3 regions of the Streptomyces sp. BA2 genome follow, and region 2 is predicted to be linked to each of the others. Evidence: riboswitches for the same ligand, from Rfam matches in the RefSeq annotation. Region 2 holds a riboswitch; each other region holds the start of a gene.
The links. A riboswitch is a leader RNA that binds a small molecule or an ion and turns the genes downstream of it on or off. The one in region 2 is predicted to bind cyclic di-AMP.
Positions count from the first base shown of each region.

Region 1: it holds a riboswitch for cyclic di-AMP, as region 2 does, so the genes downstream of both, E5671_RS04885 (LysM peptidoglycan-binding domain-containing protein) here and E5671_RS33750 (M23 family metallopeptidase) in region 2, are expected to answer to the same signal.
Region 3: it holds a riboswitch for cyclic di-AMP, as region 2 does, so the genes downstream of both, E5671_RS20860 (LysM peptidoglycan-binding domain-containing protein) here and E5671_RS33750 (M23 family metallopeptidase) in region 2, are expected to answer to the same signal.

Region 1 is NZ_WSRO01000002.1:469,618-472,869, reverse strand. Features, by position in the region: gene E5671_RS04895 (carbohydrate ABC transporter permease) at 1-99, shown strand, start outside; gene E5671_RS04890 (maleylpyruvate isomerase N-terminal domain-containing protein) at 143-781, shown strand; gene E5671_RS04885 (LysM peptidoglycan-binding domain-containing protein) at 934-1,659, opposite strand; cyclic di-AMP (ydaO/yuaA leader) riboswitch at 1,662-1,818, opposite strand; gene E5671_RS04880 (hypothetical protein) at 2,607-2,798, opposite strand; gene E5671_RS04875 (alpha/beta fold hydrolase) at 2,884-3,252, opposite strand, start outside.
Region 2 is NZ_WSRO01000002.1:6,868,436-6,871,687, reverse strand. Features, by position in the region: gene E5671_RS33755 (GntR family transcriptional regulator) at 40-726, opposite strand; gene E5671_RS33750 (M23 family metallopeptidase) at 940-1,740, opposite strand; cyclic di-AMP (ydaO/yuaA leader) riboswitch at 1,753-1,916, opposite strand; gene E5671_RS33745 (insulinase family protein) at 2,137-3,252, opposite strand, start outside.
Region 3 is NZ_WSRO01000002.1:4,056,377-4,059,628, reverse strand. Features, by position in the region: gene E5671_RS20870 (cytochrome P450 family protein) at 1-86, shown strand, start outside; gene E5671_RS20865 (LysM peptidoglycan-binding domain-containing protein) at 222-1,199, shown strand; cyclic di-AMP (ydaO/yuaA leader) riboswitch at 1,382-1,572, shown strand; gene E5671_RS20860 (LysM peptidoglycan-binding domain-containing protein) at 1,576-2,298, shown strand; gene eno (phosphopyruvate hydratase) at 2,533-3,252, shown strand, end outside.

The sequences.
Region 1 (3,252 bases), 6.4 Mb from region 2:
ATCGCGGCCGCTGTGTCGATCGTGCCGCTGCTCGTCGTGTTCCTGTTCTTCCAACGGTGGATCGTGGCGGGGGTGGAGCGGTCGGGCATTGACGACTGACTATCGACGACTGACTATTGACGACTGACTTACGATCTTCCGCATGCAGAGCGCGGACATCGCAGTTGACGGAGAAGACCTGCGCCGGGTCGTCACTCTGGCCATCGACACCCTGAGGGATGCAGATCCCGACGCCTGGGAGGCCAAGGCGGGAACGCTCGAGTGGACGTGTTGGGAGACGCTCGAGCATCTGGCCGACGATCTGTTCACCTACGCCGCGAGGTTTGGGCTCGCCAAGCCGCCGATGTCAACGGTGTTGCCGTTCCGGACGAGCAGTGACCGAAGTGGTGGGCCGGAGAATGTCATCTTCGTTGATCGGGCCTCGGGACCCGAGGGTCTCCTGACCATCCTGGAGGCGTGTGGAGGCTTGCTGGCGTCCGTGCTGCGCACGGCACCCTCAACCACCGTCGCTCACCACGTCTTTGGGCCCTCGGACCCAGAGGGCTTTGCTGCCATGGCAGTCGTTGAAACCCTTGTGCACACCCATGACATCACTCAGGGGTTGAATCTGGAGTGGTCGCCGCCGAGGGATCTGTGCGAACGGGTCCTGCAGAGGCTCTTTCCCCACGTCGCCATTGACTGTGACGTCTGGCAGATCCTGCTGTGGGCGACGGGACGCACCGCCCTCCCTCATCGCCCACGACTCACCGAGTGGCGCTGGTACGGCACGAAGGGCGTGTGAGTGCCCACCGCGCGACTGGGGCGAACGCATATTGGTTTGCCGCCGGTCAGCCCTCTCGGATAGGAAGCCGGCCCCGGACAGGCCTGAGCCCCGGGCGCCTGGCGCGCCGGGGCTCAGAGGGGACGAGAGGGATGATGCGAGGGGGGTGCGGTCTAGTACGGGCCGTTCACGTTGTCGATCGAGCCGTACCGGTCGGCCGCGTAGTTGCAGGCGGCAGTGATGTTGGCGACCGGGTCGTAGCTGTCCAGCGAGGTGCCGGGCACGTGGTAGGCGTCGAACGTGGGGCCGATGACCTGCAGGAGTCCCTTGGAGGGGGTTCCGGCCACGGCGTTGGAGTCCCAGTTGTTGATAGCCAGCGGGTTGCCGGAGGACTCGCGCATGATGTTGCGGTGGATGCCCTCGTAGGAGCCGGGGATGCCGCGCTGGGCCATGATGTCGAGCGATTCCTTGATCCAGCCGTCGAGATCGTTGGTGTACGACTTCTTCGCCGGGGCAGAGGCGGGCTTCGCGGCTGCGGTGTCCTTGCGCTCGGAGCGGTCTGCTCGCTCGGCGGTGGCCTTCTCGCCGAGGGTGAGCTTGATACCGGGGTGGATCAGTGCCGGGTCACCACCGAGGGCGTCGCGGTTGTCCTCGTACAGCTTCTTCCAGCCGCCGCTCAGCGAGTGCTCTCGGACGATCTTGGAGAGGGTGTCGCCCGCTGCGACGACGTAGGTCTTCGGGGCAGCGGCGGGCTTGGCGGCCGGGCCTGCCTGCGCGGCGCTGGCGGCGGTCGCGCCGAGGACCGGGAGCACGAGCACGGCCCCGCCCGTGCCTGCGGCGGCGATGCCACGGGTGAGTGAGCTGGACTTGGGACGGCGGTGCTTTCCCTTTGCAGGCATGACGAATTCCTCTCCGTCGCCTACGAGGTGAGCTGTCGGGTTCGGACGGGAGATGTCCGGTCGCACTGCGCATGCGACTTCACCCCGAGCCGTTCCGGAATCCGGATCGGCGGCTTACCTGGGTCCCCCGCTCCTGCCGAGCGAAAGTGAGTGATGGGAAGGGTTTCCGGACAGCGGCAGGATTCGGCGTTCCATCCGGATTGACGGTGACGTTAAGCGAGAAAGCCCGGACGGAACAAGAGCGGAATTCGAATAGGGAATGCGCGAGGCCAGTCCTTGATGACCGGAACCGCCCACTTTCTTTGATCAAATAGCCCCAACTTTCTTTACGCAGAACGGAAGTGCGCTCAGCGGCTCCCCGGGAGGCGCGAGCTGTTGGTGTGACCTATTCCACTGAATGGGATGCGGGCTGGAGGGCGACTCGATGGCGTATCGGATCGCGCCATTTCGCATGAGTATCCCGCAATGCAGGCATGGCTTTATATACATTACCAATACTGAGCAAAAGCATTTCTTACGGGCAAGATGGACATGGTGCGAAGTTCACTTTCCCTGCCAAAGCGGGCATATTGAATGGTCCGGGTCCTGCTGCGCAACGCGCATAGCGCGAGTGCCAGCCGCTCCCGACGTCACCGAGGCGACAGCGCACGGCCTCACTCACCAGATCGAGCAGCTCCCGGCATCTAGAGCCGAAATGGGGAAATCAATGTCGACGAGGGGGCGGAGGTTGGAGATGCTCAATCCCCGTATTGGGGCGACCTGTTGTATTCCCTATCCGATCTGCATTTTGAGAATCCCGACTCTTCGCCCGCTCCGCCCACACGTCGAACCTCTGGTCCGTCATGCCACCACGATCCCTGACTCTCGCCTTGGTGCAGGGCGAGTTCAGCCGCATCGAAGCCGAACCGGACAGCCCTTCCGCACACGCGGCCGGAACCGGCACAGCGCTAGATGTCGCTGTCGCCGCTGGGTAGTTCGTTATGGCCTTCACTCCAGTTGTTGACCCACCCGCACACCCCGCACGCGTAGCGGCCGTTGACGCCCGATACCTCGGTGCCGCACCGGCGGCAGTCCGTCGTAGTGATCTCCTGAGATTCCAGGAACGCCATGGCCAGCGTCTGGGGCCTTTCGGATGTCATGACCCCGACCCTATCCACGAGGCTGACGGCGACCTGGCGAGGGGGCGCTCGCGCGTGAGGATCCAACCGGGAGGGGCGTCAGCCTCTAGGCGGTGAAGAAGTCGACGAGCGCGCGGGCGATCTCGCCGGGCGCGTTCTCTGTGGGGATGTGCCCCGCATCTGGAATACGTACGAGCGCGGTGTTCGGGATCTCCGAGGCGAACCGCTCGGCGTACTCCACCTTCTCGAAGGCATCCTCCTCGCCCCAGATCAACAACTTGGGCGTCGTGGACCGCCGCAGCGCGGGCGCGAGATCAAGGGTGTAGCGGCTGTCGGCCGCGCCTGCCAGGGCCATCCAGGAGCGGCGTACCCGCGCATCGGTCCACGGCTCCAGATAGTCCGTGATCAGCTGCTCGGTTGCGGCGCCGGCCAGTGCCGCCGTCACCGCCCGTCGGCGGGCGTCGAGAACGTCGTC
Region 2 (3,252 bases):
GCCCCGCCGAATAGCACTTCTTTGTATACGGCGCCTCTGTTAAAGGCGCAGACCCGCAGTGTTTACGGAATGTTGCGAACCCCTCACACCCGGGAGATTGCGCCCGAGGCGCAGCCGGTGCGCGGCCGTCGTCCGCTCCGTGTGCGCGGCGGTGAGCGACCTGGCCCGCTCCGCGTCCCCGCGGGCGACCGCGTCGACGATCGCGGCGTGCTCGGCCCAGGCCTCGGCGGGGGCGGCCGACGTCTCGACCACGTACATCCAGGCGATCTTGTGCCGGAGCTGGGTGAGCAGTGCCGTGAGGCCCTGGCTGCCGGATGCCTGGGCGAGCGTCTCGTGGAACCAGCCGCCCAGGGAGCGCAGATCCTCACTCCGACCGCGCCTCGACCGCTCCTGGCCGAGCCTGACGAGGCCGCGCAGGACCTTCAGGTGCGCCTCCGTGCGACGCTGTGCGGCGCGGGCCGCGCCCAGCGGCTCCAGGAGCGCGCGTATCTCCAGGAGGTCGGCCGCCTCCTGCTCGGTGGGCTCCGCGACGCACGCGCCCGCGTGCCTGCGCGTGACGACGAACCCCTCGGCCTCCAGGGTGCGCAGGGCCTCGCGCACGGGGACGCGGGAGACCCCATAGCGGCGCGCCAGTAGTTCCTCGGTGAGCCGGCCACCCCGTTCGTAGACACCGGAGACGATGTCGTCCCGGATGGCCGTGCATACCGAGTGCGCGGGAATGCGCATGCCTGACCTCCGCCTTAATCCCCGCGAAACGCGGTCGATCGACGCCTGTTCAGCGACTCTATTGCAGAACGGCTGAATTTCCGACGGTCGGCCGAAATCCAGGGATACTTTTGGCCAAAGGAGATACGAGAACGGCGAAAGCCCCGGCTCTCGACGAGCCGGGGCTTTCGTTGAATCAGGTGCGCTTCGCGCGACCGCCTGGATCGGCGTGGATCAGACGTTGACGCCGTGCGAGCGGAGGTAGGCGACCGGGTCGATGTCCGTGCCGTAGTCCGCGCCGGTGCGGGCCTCGAAGTGGAGGTGCGGGCCGCTGGAGTTGCCGGTGGAGCCGGAGAGGCCTATCTGCTGGCCCGGGGTGACCGCCTGGCCGACCGTGACACCGAGGGACGACATGTGGCCGTACTGGGTGTACGTGCCGTCGTTCATCTTGATGACCACGTTGTTGCCGTAGGCGCCGCCCCAGCCGGCCTCGACGACGGTGCCGGAGCCGACCGCGTGGACCGAGGTGCCGGACGCGGCGTGGAAGTCGACGCCGGTGTGGCTGCCGGAGGACCACATGGCGCCGCCGGTCTGGTAGCCCGTGGAGATGGACGAGCCGGTGATCGGCGATACGTAGCTGTTGAGGCGCTTGCGCTCGGCCTCGCGAGCGGCACGCTCCTTGGCCTCGCGCTCCTTCTTGGCCTTGGCCTTCGCCTCGGCCTCGGCCTTGCGCTTCGCCTCTGCGGCCTTCTTCTTGGCGGCCTCTTCGGCCTTCTTGGCGGCTGCGGCGTCGTCGGCGGCCTGCTGCTGGGCAGCGGCCTGCGCGTCGATGCTCTGGGCGAGCGAGTCGCCCACGGAGATGGCCTGGGTGAGGCCGGTGTGCTCAAGAGCCGCGTCGTCGGCGGCGAGCGCCGGAGCGGCCAGGCCTCCGATGACACCAGTGGTGGTGAGGGCGGCGACGCCCGCCACGTTCGCGGTCGTACGCGTGAGGCGGCTCGGGCGACGGTGCTTCCCGGTGGCACGGGTGAACGCCATGAAGCGGCTGATCCTTTCCTTCCTTCTCGCCTACCGGGTTAGCTGACGGGTTCGGAGCAGGAAGGTCTCCTACGGGTCCCTCACCTCACGGCGAGGTTCCCGATTCACCCCAAGGGGACATGTGGGTCCCCGGCTCCCCTGGCTCGCGCCGTACGGGGACTCGGCGATGACTGTCCGGTGCCGCGGGTGCGGCGTACTGCATGACGAACAGCCGGACCAGACGCTAAGCGGGGCGTCTTTCAAACGACAAACGGATCAGAGCTTTTGTAGCGCACGCCACAGGTCAGACACGTAACCTCCATACCAATTCGGACATATGAGGGCCCCAGTGGCGTTTTCTCGCCACTGGGGTCCCGATATGTCCTGACTGCCCCTCAGCCCGCAGTCACCCCGCGCTCACCCCGTGACCACACTCACTTCACCGATGCCGAGCGCCCTGACGGGCTCCTCGATCTGCGCGGCGTCACCGACGAGCACCGTCACGAGACGGTCCCCGGGGAAGGCGCTCACCACGGCGGCTGTGGCCTCCACGGTGCCGGTGGCGGCCAACTGGCGGTACAGCTGGGCCTGGAAGTCGTCCGGTAGGTGCTGCTCGACCTGGTCGGCGAGAGTGGCCGCGACGGACGCCGCCATCTCGTACTTGAGCGGGGCCACACCCACCAGGTTCTGGACAGCCACGTCGCGTTCGGCGTCCGTCAGGCCGTCGGCCGCGAGGGTGCGCAGGACCTTCCACAGGTCGTCGAGGGCCAGACCCGTGGACTCGGTGTCCACGGAGCCGCTGATGGCGAGCATCGCGGCGCCGCTGCCGTCCGGAGCGGACCGCAGGACCTGGGCGAACGCCCGTACGCCGTAGGTGTATCCCTTCTCCTCGCGCAGGACGCGGTCCAGGCGTGAGGTGAGGGTGCCGCCCAGGCAGTACGTGCCGAGCACCTGCGCGGGCCAGACGCGGTCGTGCCGGTCCGGTCCCACGCGGCCGATGAGCAACTGCGTCTGGACGGCGCCAGGGCGGTCCACGATGACGACACGGCCTGTGTCGTCCGCCGTCACCGGGGGCACCGGACGCGGCTCGGCGGTGCCGCCCGTCCAGGCGCCGATGGTGTCGGCGAGGACGACGTCCAGGTCGATGCCGGTCAGGTCGCCCACGACGACCGCGGTCGCCGTGGCGGGACGCACGTGCTTCTCGTAGAAGGTGCGCACCGCTGCCGAGTCGATGGCCGTGACCGTCTCCTCGGTGCCCTGGCGGGGGCGCGACATGCGTGAGGTCGCCGGGAAGAGCTGCCGGGAGAGCTCCTTGGCGGCGCGGCGTGCCGGGTTCGCGGCCTCGTGCGGGATCTCGTCCAGGCGGTTGCGTACGAGGCGTTCGATCTCGCTGTCCGCGAAGGCGGGGGCGCGCAGGGCGTCGGAGAGCAGGCCGAGCGCCTTCGGGAGGCGGGAGACCGGGACTTCGAGGGAGACGCGGACGCCGGGGTGGTCGGCGTGCGCGTCCATGGTGGCGCCGCAGCGGTCGAGTTC
Region 3 (3,252 bases), 2.8 Mb from region 2:
TCATGCGCGGACTCCGCACCCTGCCCGTGGGGTTCACACCCGCACAGAAGAGCAAATATTCGGCCCCTGAAACGACGTTTAACTGACGGACCGTCAAGACTGTGACTTTCACGTGATCTCCGCTGCATCGACTTGTGACAAGCGTTCGACTGCCGCTACGTTCACGACGACTCGGCATCCCGTGCCGCAGTCGTCGCTCCAGCCACGCGAAAGGCAACCGCATGCTCTCCGGCAATGGTCGTCACCGACGCCCCCGCCAGGCCCCGGCCCTGATCGTCGCGGCAGGAGTCGCAGGATCGGCCATCGCCATCCCGCTGCTCGGCGCCACCAGCGCGAGCGCGGCGGACACCGCCACGTGGGACAAGCTCGCGGAGTGCGAGAGCGGCGGATCCTGGAGCGCGGACGCGGGCAACGGCTACTACGGCGGGCTCCAGTTCTCGCAGCAGGTCTGGGAGGAGTACGGCGGCCTCGACTTCGCGCCGAGCGCCGACCTGGCAAGCCGCTCGCAGCAGATATCCGTCGCCGAGAAGGTCCTTGACGACCAGGGGCCCGAGGCCTGGCCGAGCTGCGCGCCGATCGCGGGACTCACCCAGGACGGCGCCGCCGCCGACGTCGACCCGGGCGCCCCGATCACGACGATTCCTTCTGACGAGCCGTCGGAGCCGACCGGGTCCGACGAGTCGTCCGAGCCGAGCGAGCCCAGCACGTCACCGAGCGAGTCGGCCGACCCCTCGGATAGTGCCGAGCCTTCCGGGAAGCCCTCTGAGGAAGCTTCCGAGAAGCCGGACGCCGACGACGAAGCGCGAGACAAGAATCACGACGAGTCCGGCAAGCCGGACGACTCGACCAAGTCCGGTGACCCGGACAAGTCCGGGCAGGACGATGCCACTTCGCCCGCTCCCACCCCTCCCGCCGGTGAGGGCGAAGGCCGCCACCGCGGCGACAGCGCGGACGACGAGCCGTCAGGCGACGCCTCACGCGAGGGCTCGGGCCGGCACGCCTCCCGTGGCGACGAGCGTCAGAAGGACGGCTCCGAGGGGACGTACACGGTCCGCTCCGGAGACAACCTCTGGGCCATCGCCGACGAGCACGACGTGAAGGGCGGGTGGGCCGAGCTGTACGCCGAGAACGAGCAGTCGGTCGGCTCCGACCCCGATCTCATCCTTCCCGGTCAGAGCCTCGATTTGGGCGAAAAGTAGGGGTAGTTGGCGAGTCGCTTTTTGCTCGATGTCCCAATTGGCGCAAGTGAGACATGGGTCTCAGAAGCCCTGATCGTCTTTGAAATTCGGGCGATCGCATGACTACGGTCGTGACCGCTCGCCACAGCGGGCCCCGCCGGTCGGTACGCCGAGTCCTGCCAACGGCCGTTCGGGAACAGTCGTCGCGTAATGCGCCGTAGGCAGGAGCGGGGGAACCAAGGTTTCCGCCGGGCCCGGCCGTTCAGCATCGCGAGAGCGAGGCGGAGAGCGGACGGGAACGGCTAGGGGTTAAGTCGCGCTCAGGAAGCGCGGCCGGGCAACTTCATCGGCCCGAACCCGACAGCTCACCTCGCAGGCGTCGGTGAGGGGATCACTCATGCTGTTTTCCAGCAAGGGCAAGCACCGCCGCCCGTCCAAGGCCACCCGTGTCGCCACGCTCGCCGGCGTCACCGGTGTCGCGGTCGCGGCCCCGCTGATGGCGGCCGGCCAGGCCTCCGCCGCGACGAACTCCGAGTGGGACGCCGTCGCCCAGTGCGAGTCCGGCGGCAACTGGTCCATCAACACCGGCAACGGCTACACGGGCGGCCTGCAGTTCTCGTCGTCCACCTGGGCCGCGTACGGCGGCACGAAGTACGCGCCCACCGCCGACAAGGCCTCCAAGGCCCAGCAGATAGAGATCGGCGAGAAGGTCCTCGCGGGTCAGGGCAAGGGTGCCTGGCCGAGCTGCGGCGTCGGCCTCTCGAGCGCCTCCAACGAGGGTGGCGGTGCGCAGGAGAGCGCCCCGCAGCAGCAGCCCCAGGAGCAGCAGCCGCAGAGCGCGCCCAGCGCCCAGACCGAGCAGCCGCAGCAGGCCGCTCCCAAGGCCGCGCCCAAGGCCGAGGCCCCCAAGACCGAGTCCAAGAAGACCGTCGAGACCCCGACCGGCAAGACGGTCAAGAAGGGCGACGGCGAGTACAAGGTCAAGAAGGGCGACACCCTCTCCAAGATCGCCGAGGCGAAGGACGTCAAGGGCGGCTGGCACAAGGTGTACAAGCTCAACGGCGACATCATCGACAACGCCGACATGATCTACCCGGGCCAGCAGCTCCACCTCAGCTAGGTCCCGCGAGGCGCCATCCTCCCCGCCCCGGTGCGCGTATCCCCCGTACGCACCGGGGCGGGGGTCATTTGTCCCCACCGCTGCCCCCACCGCTTTGTTCCGTTCGGAAACTTTTTGCTCTCGGTTTGTCCACAGGACGGTCGCTCGGCTGGCTGTTGCCCGGGAGCCGGTTAGGCTCGTGTCCGCGAGGCCAACGCCCCGCGTACCCGCGTCACATCCCAGAAGGAGATGCTCGTGCCGTCCATCGACGTCGTCGTAGCCCGGGAAATCCTGGACTCCCGAGGCAACCCCACGGTCGAGGTCGAGGTCGGCCTCGACGACGGCAGCACGGGTCGTGCCGCCGTTCCGTCCGGTGCGTCCACCGGTGCTTTCGAGGCCATCGAACTCCGTGACGGTGACCCCAACCGTTACCAGGGCAAGGGCGTGGAGAAGGCCGTCCTCGCCGTCATCGAGCAGATCGGCCCGGAGCTCGTCGGGTACGACGCGACCGAGCAGCGCCTGATCGACCAGGCGATGTTCGACCTCGACGCCACCGACAACAAGGGCTCGCTCGGCGCCAACGCCATCCTCGGCGTCTCGCTCGCCGTCGCGCACGCCGCGTCGGAGGCCTCCGACCTGCCGCTCTTCCGCTACCTCGGCGGCCCGAACGCGCACCTGCTGCCCGTTCCGATGATGAACATCCTGAACGGCGGGTCGCACGCCGACTCGAACGTCGACATCCAGGAGTTCATGATCGCGCCGATCGGCGCCGAGTCGTTCTCCGAGGCCCTGCGCTGGGGCACCGAGGTCTACCACACGCTGAAGAAGGTCCTGAAGGACAAGGGCCTGTCCACCGGCCTGGGTGACGAGGGCGGCTTCGCCCCGAACCTGGACTCCAACCGCGCCGCGCTCGACCTCATCCTCGAGGCCATCAAGCAGGCCGGTTACGTCCCCGGTGAGCAGATCGCGCTCGCG